2 linked regions of the Candidatus Palibaumannia cicadellinicola genome follow. Each later gene encodes a partner of the first gene's protein in a complex. Links are inferred from orthologs where the notes say so. Each region holds a gene or a part of one and is shown on either strand. Other genes may lie near its edges. The genes, in order: IM45_RS03050 and pabB.

Region 1 (6,924 bases):
TTTCAGCGAGCGTGATATTTCTGCAATCTCTAACGTACGATTATCAGCTAGCGCTGGTACACGCATTAGTTGTAAGTAGTCAATCATAATCATACTTAATCCATTATGTTCACGGAATACCCGCCGTGCACGGGAACGTACTTCTGTCGGTGTTAAACCAGATGAGTCATCAATATACATATTCCGCTTTTCTAGTAGAATACCCATAGTACTAGATAATCGTGCCCAATCCTCATCGTCTAACCTACCAGTACGAATACGTGTTTGATCTACACGCGATAGTGAAGATAGCATACGTATCATAATCTGTTCACCAGACATCTCGAGGCTAAAAATTAGCACCGGCTTTGCTTCGGTCATCGCAGCGTTTTCGCACATATTCATAGCGAAAGTCGTTTTTCCCATTGATGGTCGCGCAGCAACGATAATTAAATCAGACTTCTGGAGACCAGCCGTTTTTTTATCTAGATCCTGGTAACCACTAGATATACCAGTGACACCATTATGTGGATTTTGATACAACTGTTCTATGCGCGTCACGGTATCTTCTAGAATACGGTCAATACTTTTGGGACCTTCATCTTTGTTGGCACGATTCTCAGCTATCTGGAATACCCGAGATTCTGCAAAATCTAGTAGATTTTCACTACTCCGACCTTGCGGATCATATCCAGCATTTGCTATCTCATGAGCTACAGTTATCATTTCACGTACCACAGCACGTTCACGTACAATATCTGCGTAAGCAGAAATATTAGCAACACTCGGGGTATTTTTCGATAATTCCGCTAGATAGGCAAAACCACCCACAGCGTCTAGCTCACCTTTCTGCTCCAGAGATTCAGAAAGAGTTATCAAATCTATCGGTTTACTCATGTCTAATAAACGTTGCATTTCTCTGAAAATTAACCGGTGCGGACGATGAAAAAAATCAGGAGTTGTTACACGTTCGGATACATTATCCCACCGCTTATTATCTAGCATTAAGCCTCCCAGTATTGACTGTTCCGCTTCTAACGAATGGGGTGGCATTTTTAAACCCTCTACCTGGTTATCTAGGGGTAAATTTATTTTATCTGACATAAAATGATTACTTTGCTTGATAGAGAATTAACGGGGAGATAACACATTGTATCCTCTCTTAGAAAGATATCCTATGCGCTTTGTAACCAATTTAAAGGCCATTTTATGAGTAAACTATTGATAATCGATAACTATGATTCATTTACCTGGAACCTATATCAATATTTTTCTGAATTAGGTGCACAGGTAGAGGTAAGACGACATGATAACATTAATATTATGGAGATTAAGCAGTTAGCACCACAGCAACTAGTTATTTCACCTGGTCCCGGTACGCCAGACGAAGCTGGTATTTCATTGCACGCTATCCGTTACTTTGCCGGCAAACTGCCTATCCTGGGTGTTTGCCTTGGTCATCAAGCTATTGGTCAGGTCTTTGGTGCGAAGGTAGTGCAGGCGCATAAAGTTATGCATGGCAAAATATCGCTGATTCAGCACCAGAGAGAAGGACTCTTCGCTGGTCTAGCACAGCCACTTAAAGTGATACGTTATAATTCTTTAGTACTAGATCCCACTAGTATTCCGCCTTGTTTAGAAGTTACAGCCTGGAGTTTACGTGCAGGAGAAAAAGATGAAATTATGGCTATCCAACATCGCTCTCTAGCACTAAAAGGTGTACAGTTTCATCCGGAAAGTATTATGAGTGAACAAGGACATAAGTTGTTAGAAAACTTTCTGAGACTACGTTGCTAATGCTGTGATTGTTAGACAGCTAGTAGCTCTCATCGTGAGCAAAATAAAAGTAACGTTATTTTATTTCGTGAATGATATGACCGTTACCGTTTACTGTGAAAAAATGCTAAAGAAAATTAACGAGTACCATAGACGACAATCGTCTTACCATGAGCATAGAGAAGATTCTTATCTGCAAGCATTTTTAAAATTCGCCCAACAGTCTCCCGCGAACATCCAACAATCTGCCCGATCTCCTGGCGGGTAATTTTTATTTGCATGCCATCTGGATGAGTCATAGCATCTGGTTGTTTAGTAAGATTGAGTAAGGTATGTGCAATGCGTTCGGTAACATCAAGGAAAGCTAAATTACCTACTTTCTCTGAAGTCACCTGCAGGCGACTAGCAATCTGTGATGCTAGGCGCATAATAATATCCGGATTGACTTGAATAAGCTGTCGGAATTTTTTATAAGATATTTCAGCTATTTCGCAAGCAGTTTTTGCTCGCACCCAAGCGCTACGTTCCTGACTTTCTTCAAATAATCCTAACTCACCAATAAAATTATCTTTATTAAGATAAGAGAGAATCATTTCTTTGCCTTCTTCATCCTTTATCAGCACCGCCACTGAACCCTTCACAAGGTAGTAGAGAGTATCTGCTTTTTCACCCTGGTAAATCAACGTACTCTTCGATGGATACGTATGAATATGGCAATGAGACAAGAACCATTCTAGTGTAGGGTCAGTTTGTGGTTTACCAAGAACCATTCTCTGTTATCCTCATTTTGTCATCGTTGTCCTTTACCAAATCAAGTACAGCCTATTACTTTTTGCTTTGACTTTTAATTATCATATAATGCTGTATTATAATGCAATTCAGTTCAAAAGATTAATAAAGCTAGAGTGTGTAGCTGTTAGGTTCTGATAAGAACCGTTCTTTTAGTCCGCTACGACGCTGAATAGTAGTAGCAATAGTCTGAGCTAGGATACCATTATCAGGAGCATAAATATAAAGGAGTTGGCGTGCTCTAGTCACTCCAGTATATAGAAGCTCACGTGTTAATACTGGGCATATATTGTCTGGTAGTACCAGCGCTGTATGCGTAAACTCTGATCCCTGCGATTTATGTACTGTCATGGCAAAAGCAGTTTCGTGTTTCGGGAGACAGCTTATTGGCACAGCTTTAATGCTGCTATCAGGCAATATAAAATACGCACATAGTATATGCTGCCCGGACGAAAGCACCATTCCAATATCTCCGTTATATAAACCGAGTGACGGCGCGTTATGTAGAATTATAATCGGCCGGCCAGCATAACTGCAGCCTATTTTCTTAATCAGACCGTAGTTCATCAACATTTGCTCAATACTACTATTTAAGCCAGAGACACCAAATTGACCTTCACGTAGTGTGGTTAGTAACCGGTAATTGTTAAACTTTGCTATGATAGCGTGTGGTGATTCACCTGCATATACCAGTTTCAAATAGTAGTAGTAGCTAGTAATAGAGTCATTTATCATCTTTTGGTAATCCTGTTCCTCTCGTCTAGGTATATAGTGAATGTCCGCATATTGTTTCGAATTTAGTAACGCTAGAGTATTTTGTATATCACCAACATTAATAGCGTGAGCTAAACGGCTAATACCAGAATGGTAGTTAAAACGGTAGCTTTTACGTAATAAACATAGACTATCGGCTATTTTATACCTACTATCATACCTACCCTCGTGATTTTTTTTAGTAGAGAGTCTATAACCAGTCAACCTGGATAGTTCTTGACAGCGCTGAACGCTGTAACCAGTATTCGCAAATTGACATAAATCTCTAAATACTGCTCCGGTTTCGACCGATGCTAACTGATAGCGATCGCCAAGAAAAATGACCCTAGTGTGCGCCGGCAGAGCATCGATAATATTAGCCATCATCCTAAAATCAACCATTGATGCTTCATCAATAATAAGAACATCTATATGCAACTGATTATCATTATGGTAGCGCATGCGCTGACTATTAGGTTGCGCACCTAACAATCGATGTAGAGTAATAGCCTGACAAGCTATCTGTTGTCGCAAACTGTTATCTAATTGCATCTTTTGTATTGCTTGAGCAAGGGACTCGCTCAAGCGGGCAGCGGCTTTACCAGTTGGGGCAGCTATCATTATGCGCAAACGCGCGTTATCACTTAGAAGCAATATTGCTGCTAGTAATTTAGCCACAATTGTAGTTTTACCGGTACCAGGACCCCCTGATATCAGCACTACTTGGTCGATTAGCGCTACAGCAATAGCAATTTTATGCCAGTTAATCATCTGATCTTTGGTCGGGAACAGCCTATTTAGTACGGCACGAATACGGTTCTCATCAGTGACAACTCGTGGTCTAAACTGCCGTTGAAAAAAATACGCAATTGTGCATTCATATCGCCACATACGATGCAAATAAAGACGCTGGTTATCTAGTACTAAGGGTGTTGAGCGTGAACCATCACTGACGGATGGTGATGTTAGTAGTAAATGTTGCCAAGCTTTAAGCTTTAGGCTACCAACTTGTTGCCACGCTTGTAACGCTAGTTTTGGGTAGCGACCGTCGAATAGTTTCTTAGGTGTTAATAGTAATAGCGGTAGACAGACATGCCCTAACCCTACATCAGCACTAAGACAAGCGCTTGCGAGCAATAATGCCTGTGGTGAATGTGATGGCGCTGCCACCATACGAGCAAATTGAATATCTAACGGTCGCCATAAACATAGCTTTTGTGCCTGAAGTATAATTTCTTCCATTTAGATACCTGTAGCTGAAATGATTGATTAATATTAATACTTAGGTTTAGGTTCAATATTCAATTGACCTTAAGTATATGCTTCGCCGCTAAACATCTGATCTAATCTATTTATTAGCGCTACATCTGGCCGACACGTATAAATACTATTACAAGGTAAATCAATGTTAACACCACGGAGAAAAAGATAAAAAATCCCACCAAAATTACGTTGATAGTCGTAATCTACCAATCTTTGACGCATATAGCGGTGCAGCGCTAGGGTATAAAGCTGGTATTGTAATTCGTATCTATGTATGATCATTGCCTGCTCTACGGCCAACTTGGTGTAAGCATCATTGTCCTGACCAAGCCAGTTAGATTTATAATCCAGCAGGTAATAACGCTCTTGCCAACAAAACACGAGATCAATCACTCCTTTCAGCATTCCTTTTACTGGTGGAAAATCTAGCGGGGGACAACGCGCTGACAAAAGATCATAATGCTTACATAACTTATCCATATCTTGCGCCTTAACGACTGTATTTACCGGTAGTATAAATGGTAACTCAGCACAACAACTCCCGCGATTTAGCCTATTGAGTGACAGCGTAGTACCGTTAAGCGACGTAGTAACTACTTTTTTGATCCACTGTTGAAGGACTGGGAGCCAACTTTGATCGAGACAATTTTTCATTAGCTCTCTACTCAACCAATTACTATCTAGTGACTTAGTAAAATCTAGATTTTCGAATAGGCTGTGTAAAAACTTTCCAGCTAATGCACCACATGGGAAAGTATGTGGTGTTAGTTGCTGTATATTCTGCTGGTAGTTATGGTTATTGCCAGCTGGCTCTACATTAAACCGTGGTTGTCGATCTACCATGACCGATGTGCTGTTTTGTTGTAAACCCGTGTAACTGGTTACTCGCCAGAGATCAAATGAAGGAGTTTGCCAAGATCGTGCCCTCAGAGCGATATTAGTAGTTTGTGCTGGTACAGATGTCAGCGGCAAAGATTGTGGATTATTAATGTCACATAATGCTATATCTCCTCCTGCACGATACCGCAACTTTTCTAATTGGCTACGTAGAAATATCGCGTTACCAACATTTCCCTGTTGTATTAGGTAACCTAAGGCACTGAAGTGCAAATCGCTAGTACCAGTTTTTTGACGACTACCATGAAATAGCGGAGCGATGCCGATACAGCAGTGGTAAATTGAACGAGTTACTGCTACATACAATAGCCGTAAATCTTCTGCTAGACGTTCCTCTTCCGTTAGCTTGATACTATTAGGCGACGCACTTAAATCAAACCAGGCTTGATATTGTTGTCTATCATGAAATAACGACGATTTTTTCTGTCGGAAATTACAAGCAAACGGAAGTATAACTAGTGGAAACTCTAATCCTTTAGATTTATGTACAGTCATAATCTGCACTAGATGACTATCGCTTTCTAGCCACAGTTGCTGATTTTTATCCTTCTTATTTGGTGATCTAATCTGCGAAGACAGCCAACGCACTAGCGCATATTCATTATCTAGCTGTACCGATACTTCCTGTAATAACTCACCTAAATGTAACACGTTTGTAAAACAACGCTCACCGCCGCTGCGGGCTAGTAATAATTCTGCCATACTGTTTCTAATTATTATATGATGCAACATAGGCCAAACGCCGCGCTGTAGCCAAATGTTACGGTAGGTAGTAAATTCAGCTATCCATTTATTACGATAGTACTCATCACTATTAAAAGCCTCGATAACCTCAGCGTCACAGCCTAGTAAGCTAGTAGCTAAAGCGCAGCGTAGTTTAGTGTCTTGTTCAGGCTCCAAAGCAGCCTGTAATAGCCACATTATTTCACGTGCCTCAGCTGTATTAAACACACTATTAAGGTTAGAAAGGTAAATAGACTGGATCGATAATACTGTCAGTGCATCGCTAATTAGTGCTGCTTCGTTGCGGTCGCGTACCAAAACCGCAATATCCGATGCCTGTAATGGCTGCTTTCTTTGATTTCCTTCCAACCATGCTAGCCCAGAAGAGGCGGCTCTTAGCCAGTCGCTTACAGTGGTAGCACACTGGCGCGCCATAATCTTTTGGTAATCACTAACTCCTACGGCATTACTTACTTGTAGCCATAATAACATTGCAGGTTGTGGTTTGTTGTGTAGTAAAAACCGCAACCTAGCGTTACACTTTGCAGCAGCTACTGGTTGAAATGGAATATCGCGAAAAATAAATGGCGTAGGTAAGCATAGGAATAGCTGATTAACAGCATTTATCATTCCAGGAGCAGACCGCCAGTTAGTATCAAGTGTGTAGTGATACTTTACTAATTCACGCGCGCGCATATAAGTAAAAATATCCGCACCACGAAATGAGTAAATAGCTTGTTTAGG
Region 2 (7,007 bases), 120 kb from region 1 along the record:
ACTATCTTACTTGCAGCATTAAAGGGACTACCTCCCCAGGTATCAACTAAAAATAATACTCCAGTAGTAGTATCCATATTTTCTAGTCTAGCACTATATTTTTCAATCAAGGTGTCAGTATTTTCTCCAGGATAAAAATCTATCCAAGCGACATTTTTTTGTTCACCCAAAATCATTTCTGCAGTTTTCAGTAATTCCTCAGCCGCTGACCCGTGAGTGCCAATAATGATAGCAATACTCACAAATACCTCCTTCTGTTAACAATATGGATTGATTATATACGTTTTACGGTTAGTCAGTTATGAGTTAAAAGCTATAACTTTTGATTAGTCTCACTTATACTGCAAACAAATGATATGATTAGCTAAAGTTTATCACATAGATAAATTTACTAGATTTATCCAAAATAGTTATGAATTTATACTATTATAAAGTAAACTTAAATTAAGTTAAGTATGAAAATAACAAAAATTGTGACAACGATCAGTTATTTAATTACTAAGATCGTAGCAAACATATCAATTATAGTGTAGATAACAGAATAATTAGTAGTTAACACGAAAAAAGGTTCTTTATGCCACCTACTCTTTCCAATAAAGACAAACTTTGTTTTTTATAATAAACACATATTTTTACTATGAGCTATCAATAACTAATTGATCATTTCGATCAGCAAAAATTAAATGATATTATCTAACTAGCATCATGCGCTGGATATGTTGTGTCGTAATGTTCGATCCCACTTATCAAAATAATTTGCTTCTTAGCTACTTAGCTAGCGGATAGTTTCTGCTTGTTAGCAACAAATGCGGATTCACCTAACCTCCGGCAATAGTTTATTGCCTGGACTACCTTATGTTTATGGAATGGAGTCTTTCCCGTGATAGAATTGCTAATAGACCCCTCAATTTGGGTGGGATTACTGACCCTAGTAATGCTAGAAATAATTTTAGGTATCGATAATCTTGTTTTTGTAGCTGTTCTTGCAGATAAATTATCGCCTAAAAAACGAGATAGTGCCCGTATTATTGGGCTTGTTTTAGCACTAGTAATTCGTCTAGTGCTGCTTTCTTTTATATCATGGATTGTTACCCTTACGTGGCCTTTATTCCGTATAATGTCCTTATCTTTTTCCGGTCGCGATCTAATTTTGCTACTAGGTGGTTTTTTTTTATTATTTAAAGCTACTACGGAACTACACGAACGTTTAGAAAATAAAGAACAGCATAGCAATGCTAGCCGCGGTTATGCTAGTTTTTGTACTATTGTAGTACAGATTGTAGCTCTTGATGCTGTTTTTTCCCTAGATTCAGTTATGACAGCCGTAGGTATAGTTAATAATCTTACTGTGACTATTACTGCGGTAGTAATTGCTATGGCTATAATGATATTAGTTTCTAAATTTTTAACACATTTTGTTAATACTAATCATACTGTAGTCGTGCTTTGTTTAAGCTTTTTATTAATGATCAGTGTCAGCTTGATTGCAGAAGGATTAGGCGTTCATGTGAATAAAAAATACCTATACACTGCGATTGGTTTCTCAATTCTGATTGAGATTTTGAATCAGATAGCTTGGCGTAATTTGATGAAACATCAGTCTAGCAAACCTTTGCGTGATCGTACGTCAGAGGCTATTATGCTACTAATGGGTGGAAGAACTCAGTCTCAACCATCAGTTAATGAAGAGAATTTTGTTTCCTCACTCCAGTCAGCAAATTTTGCTGAAACCGAATATTGTATGATCACTAATGTTTTATCGTTGGCCTCAAGAAACCTACGTAGTATTATGACTCCACGGAATCAAATTTCCTGGTTAAATAGTAAGCTACCGATTGAGGAACTACAAATTAAGCTTATGAATACGCAGCATAATATGCTGCCTCTTTGTTATGGAAAATTAGATCATTTGATAGGCATAGTGCACACCAAAGATTGTATGAGCGCTATCGCAGATGGCGAACATATGAAGGCTTACGAGGTAGTAAATCCTGCTATTGTCGTACTAGATACTCTAGATGTTTTAAACTGTTTAACAGAGCTACGCCGTGCTAAAGGAAGCTTAGTAATAGTTTCAAATGAGTTAGGTGTGATTCAGGGTTTAATAACACCGCTAGATATACTAGAAGCAATTACTGGTAAATTGACTTCTGAAGATTTAGAAGATACATTAGATATTAAAATTAGTAATGAGGGATGGCTGGCGAAAGGTAGCACAAATATTTCTACTTTGCAGAATGTTTTAAACACCCAAAATCTTGTACGTCATCATAGTAAGATTACATCTTTAGCTGGACTATTAATGTCTCAATGTAATCATATGCCAGTGGAAGGTGAAGTACTTATTATTCATCAGTGGCGTTTTACCATTAGACAAATGATAGAATATCGTATTGAACAGGTATGGATTGAACGTATTTCACCAAATACTCAAAAATTAGCATGAAATTTAGTATTATTATTTAACTCAAGTAGTAAATGTTAATTTAAGATTATATCTAATATATGTTCGAAATATTTAAAGTACATAATACTTGCTAACATCTGATTATTATCTATTAAATCGTTCTAGTAATGGTAGCAATGTTGCTGCTTTTGCCAGGGTCTCTTTATATTCAGCTTCTTCGTTACTATCGGCGACAATACCACCGCCAACTGAACAGTAGATCTGATTTTGATCAATGATCAAGGTTCTAATAGCAATATTCATATCCATTGTTCCACAATAACTGAAATAACCGATACTGCCGCACCAGGCGTTGCGGCAATGTGGTTCTAGTTGCTCAATAATTTTCATCGCTCGTACTTTAGGTGCTCCTATAATCGATCCCCCAGGAAAGCACGCACGTAATAAATCACAGGCAGAGTGATGTGGGGATAATTTTGCCGTAATAGTGCTAACCATATGGTATACTGCTGGAAAAGTCTCGATTGCAAAAAGTGATGGTACCCGTACACTGCCTGGTAGAGCCACTCGACCTATATCATTACGTAATAAATCAACAATCATAAGATTTTCAGCACAATCCTTAGCTGACGTTGCTAAACGTATCCTCTCTAATTTATCCCTGCTGCAGGTAGGGCTAGATGAATTCATAATACGAGGTAGTGTACCTTTAATTGGACGAGATTCAATTACGTTACCGCGTAATCTCAAAAATAGCTCTGGAGATAAGCTTAGTACAGTCGCTTGCTCCGGAAGACGAATAAAAGCTGAAAAAGGTGCGCGGTTATATGTTACTAAATATCGGAAAGCAGACCATTCATCACCGCTACAAGTAGCGCTGAATCTTTGGGAAAGGCAAACTTGATAACAGTCTCCAGCTTGTAGATGTTGTTGTATCTGACGAAATTTTTTTCCATAATCGGCACGAGTCATATTAGATTCCCATTGTGTATGAAGACGAAACATAGCAGTAGGTTGTGGTGCTGTATCAACTAAATTAGCTAAAATTGTTTGAGGATCTTTATGACTAACAAGTGTTAATTTACGCCTATGATGATCTGCAATAATTGCCCAGTCGTAAAGACCGACTGCCATATCTGGTAGATGTAAATCACGTTCTGCTAAATTTGGTAGATTTTCAATATACCGTGCGAGATCATAGCCAAATAAACCTAGAGCTCCGCCCTGAAAAGGTAACTGCTTATTCGTTTTGGTAATGATATTCATTTGTTCTAATTGTTGCTTTACCAGAATAAAAGGATCTATATCACTAAATTTGCAGTCTGTGCCCCTACATATTTCAGTAATACCGTTTTTAGTCACCAACGTAACTACAGGCTTAGCAACGATAATATCAAAACAACTATCTGAATGGTTGCTGTCACTAGAGTGTAGTAACATAGACCAAGGTTGAGTAGAGAGTGGTGTAAAAATATCTAGCACTGCATGAGGCTGGTAAGGTAAATTCATTAGGTATGGTTGTATCATGAAATCATATTTCCTACGGTGCTAATAATAAAGATCTACGTGTAACTATTCCTAACAAACAATATGATAAAATCACTCATGTCAATAGTATCGGTGAAGTTATTTACTTTTTATTGCTAATCAAGAGATATAAGAGAAAAATTACTCATGGAAGTTTTACATAACAGAGTTTCTCGCAAAGTATTACGTACACGTATGCTGGCTGAAACAGAACCGCGTACTACGGTTTCTTTTTATAAATATTTTGTTATCTCAGATCCTCATAGTTTTCGTGATTCTCTTTATCGTAAACTAAATAATTTAGATATTTTTGGCCGCATTTATATCGCTGCTGAAGGCATTAATGGGCAAATTAGTGTACCCAAAAGTTATTTTGAGACTTTTCGTACAGTACTATATACTACTAACCCACAGTTAGATAAATTACGGCTTAATATATCACTAGATAACGACTGCCAATCTTTCTGGGTTCTACGCATGAAAGTACGGTCGCGGATTGTCGCAGACGGGATTCAAGATCCTAATTTTAATCATTTAAACGTTGGACATTATTTAAAAGCTGAAGAAGTAAACCTCATGGCAGAAAATCCTGAGGTGCTTTTTGTAGATATGCGTAATCACTATGAATATGAAGTTGGCCATTTTAAGCAGGCTCTTAAGATACCATCTCATACCTTCCGCGAGCAGCTATTAATGGTTGTCAATATGTTACAAGATAATAAAAATAAAAGTATTGTGATGTATTGTACTGGTGGTATACGCTGCGAAAAAGCTAGTGCCTGGATGTTACATAATGGTTTTAAGAATATTTACCATATAGAAGGTGGAATTATTGAGTATACTAATCGTGCTAGAAAGCTAGGATTACCTCTAAAATTTATTGGAAAAAATTTTGTTTTTGACGAACGTTTAGGTGAACGAATTACGTCTGAAGTAATTGCACATTGTAATCAATGTCAAGATTATTGTGATCGTCATACAAATTGTCGTAACCAGGACTGCCATATTCTCTTTATTCAATGTCCAAACTGTGCTAAAAAATATAGTGGTTGCTGTAATATTATATGTCAAAGTAAAGTTTAGAGATAAAATTTTATGGTGGAGCTAAGCGGAATTGAACCGCTGACCTCTTGCATGCCATGCAAGTACTCTTCCATCTGAGCTATAGCCCCTAACTTTAGGCTTTACCATAAGATTTTATCATATAATATATATTATACTACAATATGTCAATTACTAAAAGCTATTAGCTATATGGGATATTTCGCAATAAAATTTAGTGCCATATTAATACGTTTTAACGAACGTAATTTACCTATAGCTAAAATAGTCATGTCTATAGTAGGTGACTGACTAGTACCAGTTACTGCAACTCGTAATGGCATACTAACTTTTTCGATTTTCACTTGTAATTCATCAGCTGTTTGCTTAATAACGTCATGCACTGATTCTTTTGTCCAATTATTTAAAGATGAGAGCTTCTCTCGCACTATCTGTAGTGGCTTCGTTGCTTCTGGCAATAAATAAGTTTTTGCTGCTTTAGTTTCAAACTCTCTAAAATCTTGGTAAAAATAATAGCAATTACTCGCCATTTCTTTGAGAGTTTTACAACGTTCACGAAAAAGTTTCACTAAGTCAGTTAGTGGAGGACCGATAGACATATCGATACCCTGATGCTTCATATGCCAAAATAAATTTTTTGTTATATAGTCTATAGGTAAATTTTTTATATAAACATGATTATACCACAATAACTTTTTACTATCAAATGAGCTAGCTGATTTGCTGATCGCTTCGAGATTAAAGAGTTTCTTCATTTCATCTAAGGAAAAAATTTCTTGATTTCCATAAGACCAACCTAGGCGAACTAAATAATTCAGTAAGGCTTCAGGGAGAAAACCATCATCGCGGTACTGCATTACTCCTACTGCCCCATGCCGTTTAGAAAGATTTTTGCCATCATAACCCATAATCATTGATACATGAGCATACTTTGGTATCGGTGCACCTAAAGCTTTTAGGATATTAATTTGGCGTGGTGTATTATTAATATGATCTTCACCACGAATGACGTGAGTTATTTTCATGTCTAAATCATCGACTACAACGCAAAAATTATAGGTAGGCGTACCTTCGGTACGCCTAATAATAAGATCATCTAATTCTGTATTACTATATTGAATAGTCCCACGAATTAAATCGTTAAATATAACAGAACCTTCTTGCGGATTACGAAAACGTACTACGTAAGGATCATTAGACAAATGATTTTCATAACTATTACGACACCGTCCGTCGTAACGTGGTTTTTTACCATTAATCATTTGATTTTGGCGTAACTCTTCTAGTCTCTTTTCTGAGCAATAACATTTATATGCCGAACCGTTTTTTAGCATATGATTAATAATATAGTTATAGCGAGCAAAGTGTTTAGTTTGGAAGTAGGGGCCATGATCCCAGTCTATTTTTAGCCACTTCATGCTATCAATGATTGCGTTAATCGCCTGCGGTGTTGAACGCTCTAGGTCGGTATCTTCTATGCGTAAGATAAATTCACCACCATGATGACGTGCAAATAACCAAGAATAGAATGCAGTACGCGCACCACCAATATGAAGAAAACCTGTTGGACTAGGCGCAAAACGTGTTTTGATTTTCATCAATCACATAGCCTTATTTATATATTATTGATATATTGAATATTCGAATATTGAATAAAACAAACTTTTTGTTTACTATAATTTCATTAGATTATTTTAAGACAAATAAAATTATCCTGATAAAAATCGTTGACTCATCTTAGTCGTTTCTTATAATGTCAGTATACATTGCTAGTAGCTATGGGTGATTAGCTCAGTTGGGAGAGCACCTCCCTTACAAGGAGGGGGTCGGCGGTTCGAACCCGTCATCACCTACCACATTAATAAAAAAATGGGTCGTTAGCTCAGTTGGTAGAGCAGTTGACTTTTAATCAATTGGTCGCAGGTTCGAATCCTGCACGACCTACACTTCCAGTGTACTCAAATTTAAATTGACATTACAATTAGTTTGAAGTATTTCTTATTTGCCACTA

The links.
Region 2: the proteins of IM45_RS03050 (region 1) and pabB are in contact, whole or in part, in a solved structure (PDB 8RP0), measured with the Escherichia coli proteins. The link is inferred for Candidatus Palibaumannia cicadellinicola from one-to-one orthologs.

The regions. Positions count from the first base shown.
Region 1 is NZ_CP008985.1:635,283-642,206, reverse strand. The notes cover bases 102-2,982. They hold IM45_RS03050 (anthranilate synthase component II), read left to right. Parts: upstream 102-1,188; coding sequence 1,189-1,776; downstream 1,777-2,982. Other genes in these bases: recD (exodeoxyribonuclease V subunit alpha), read right to left, coding at 2,656-2,982; crp (cAMP-activated global transcriptional regulator CRP), read right to left, coding at 1,893-2,525; dnaB (replicative DNA helicase), read right to left, coding at 102-1,083. Outside these bases: more of dnaB, read right to left, coding at 1-101; more of recD, read right to left, coding at 2,983-4,539; recB (exodeoxyribonuclease V subunit beta), read right to left, coding at 4,609-6,924. UniProt on the Escherichia coli protein: Part of a heterodimeric complex that catalyzes the two-step biosynthesis of 4-amino-4-deoxychorismate (ADC), a precursor of p-aminobenzoate (PABA) and tetrahydrofolate.
Region 2 is NZ_CP008985.1:517,484-524,490, forward strand. The notes cover bases 1,744-4,707. They hold pabB (aminodeoxychorismate synthase component I), read right to left. Parts: upstream 3,935-4,707; coding sequence 2,552-3,934; downstream 1,744-2,551. Other genes in these bases: IM45_RS02505 (TerC family protein), read left to right, coding at 1,744-2,446; trhO (oxygen-dependent tRNA uridine(34) hydroxylase TrhO), read left to right, coding at 4,082-4,707. Also shown: manX (PTS mannose transporter subunit IIAB), read right to left, coding at 1-242; more of IM45_RS02505, read left to right, coding at 884-1,743; more of trhO, read left to right, coding at 4,708-5,017; gltX (glutamate--tRNA ligase), read right to left, coding at 5,185-6,594; IM45_RS02540 (DHA2 family efflux MFS transporter permease subunit), read right to left, coding at 6,995-7,007. UniProt on the Escherichia coli protein: Part of a heterodimeric complex that catalyzes the two-step biosynthesis of 4-amino-4-deoxychorismate (ADC), a precursor of p-aminobenzoate (PABA) and tetrahydrofolate.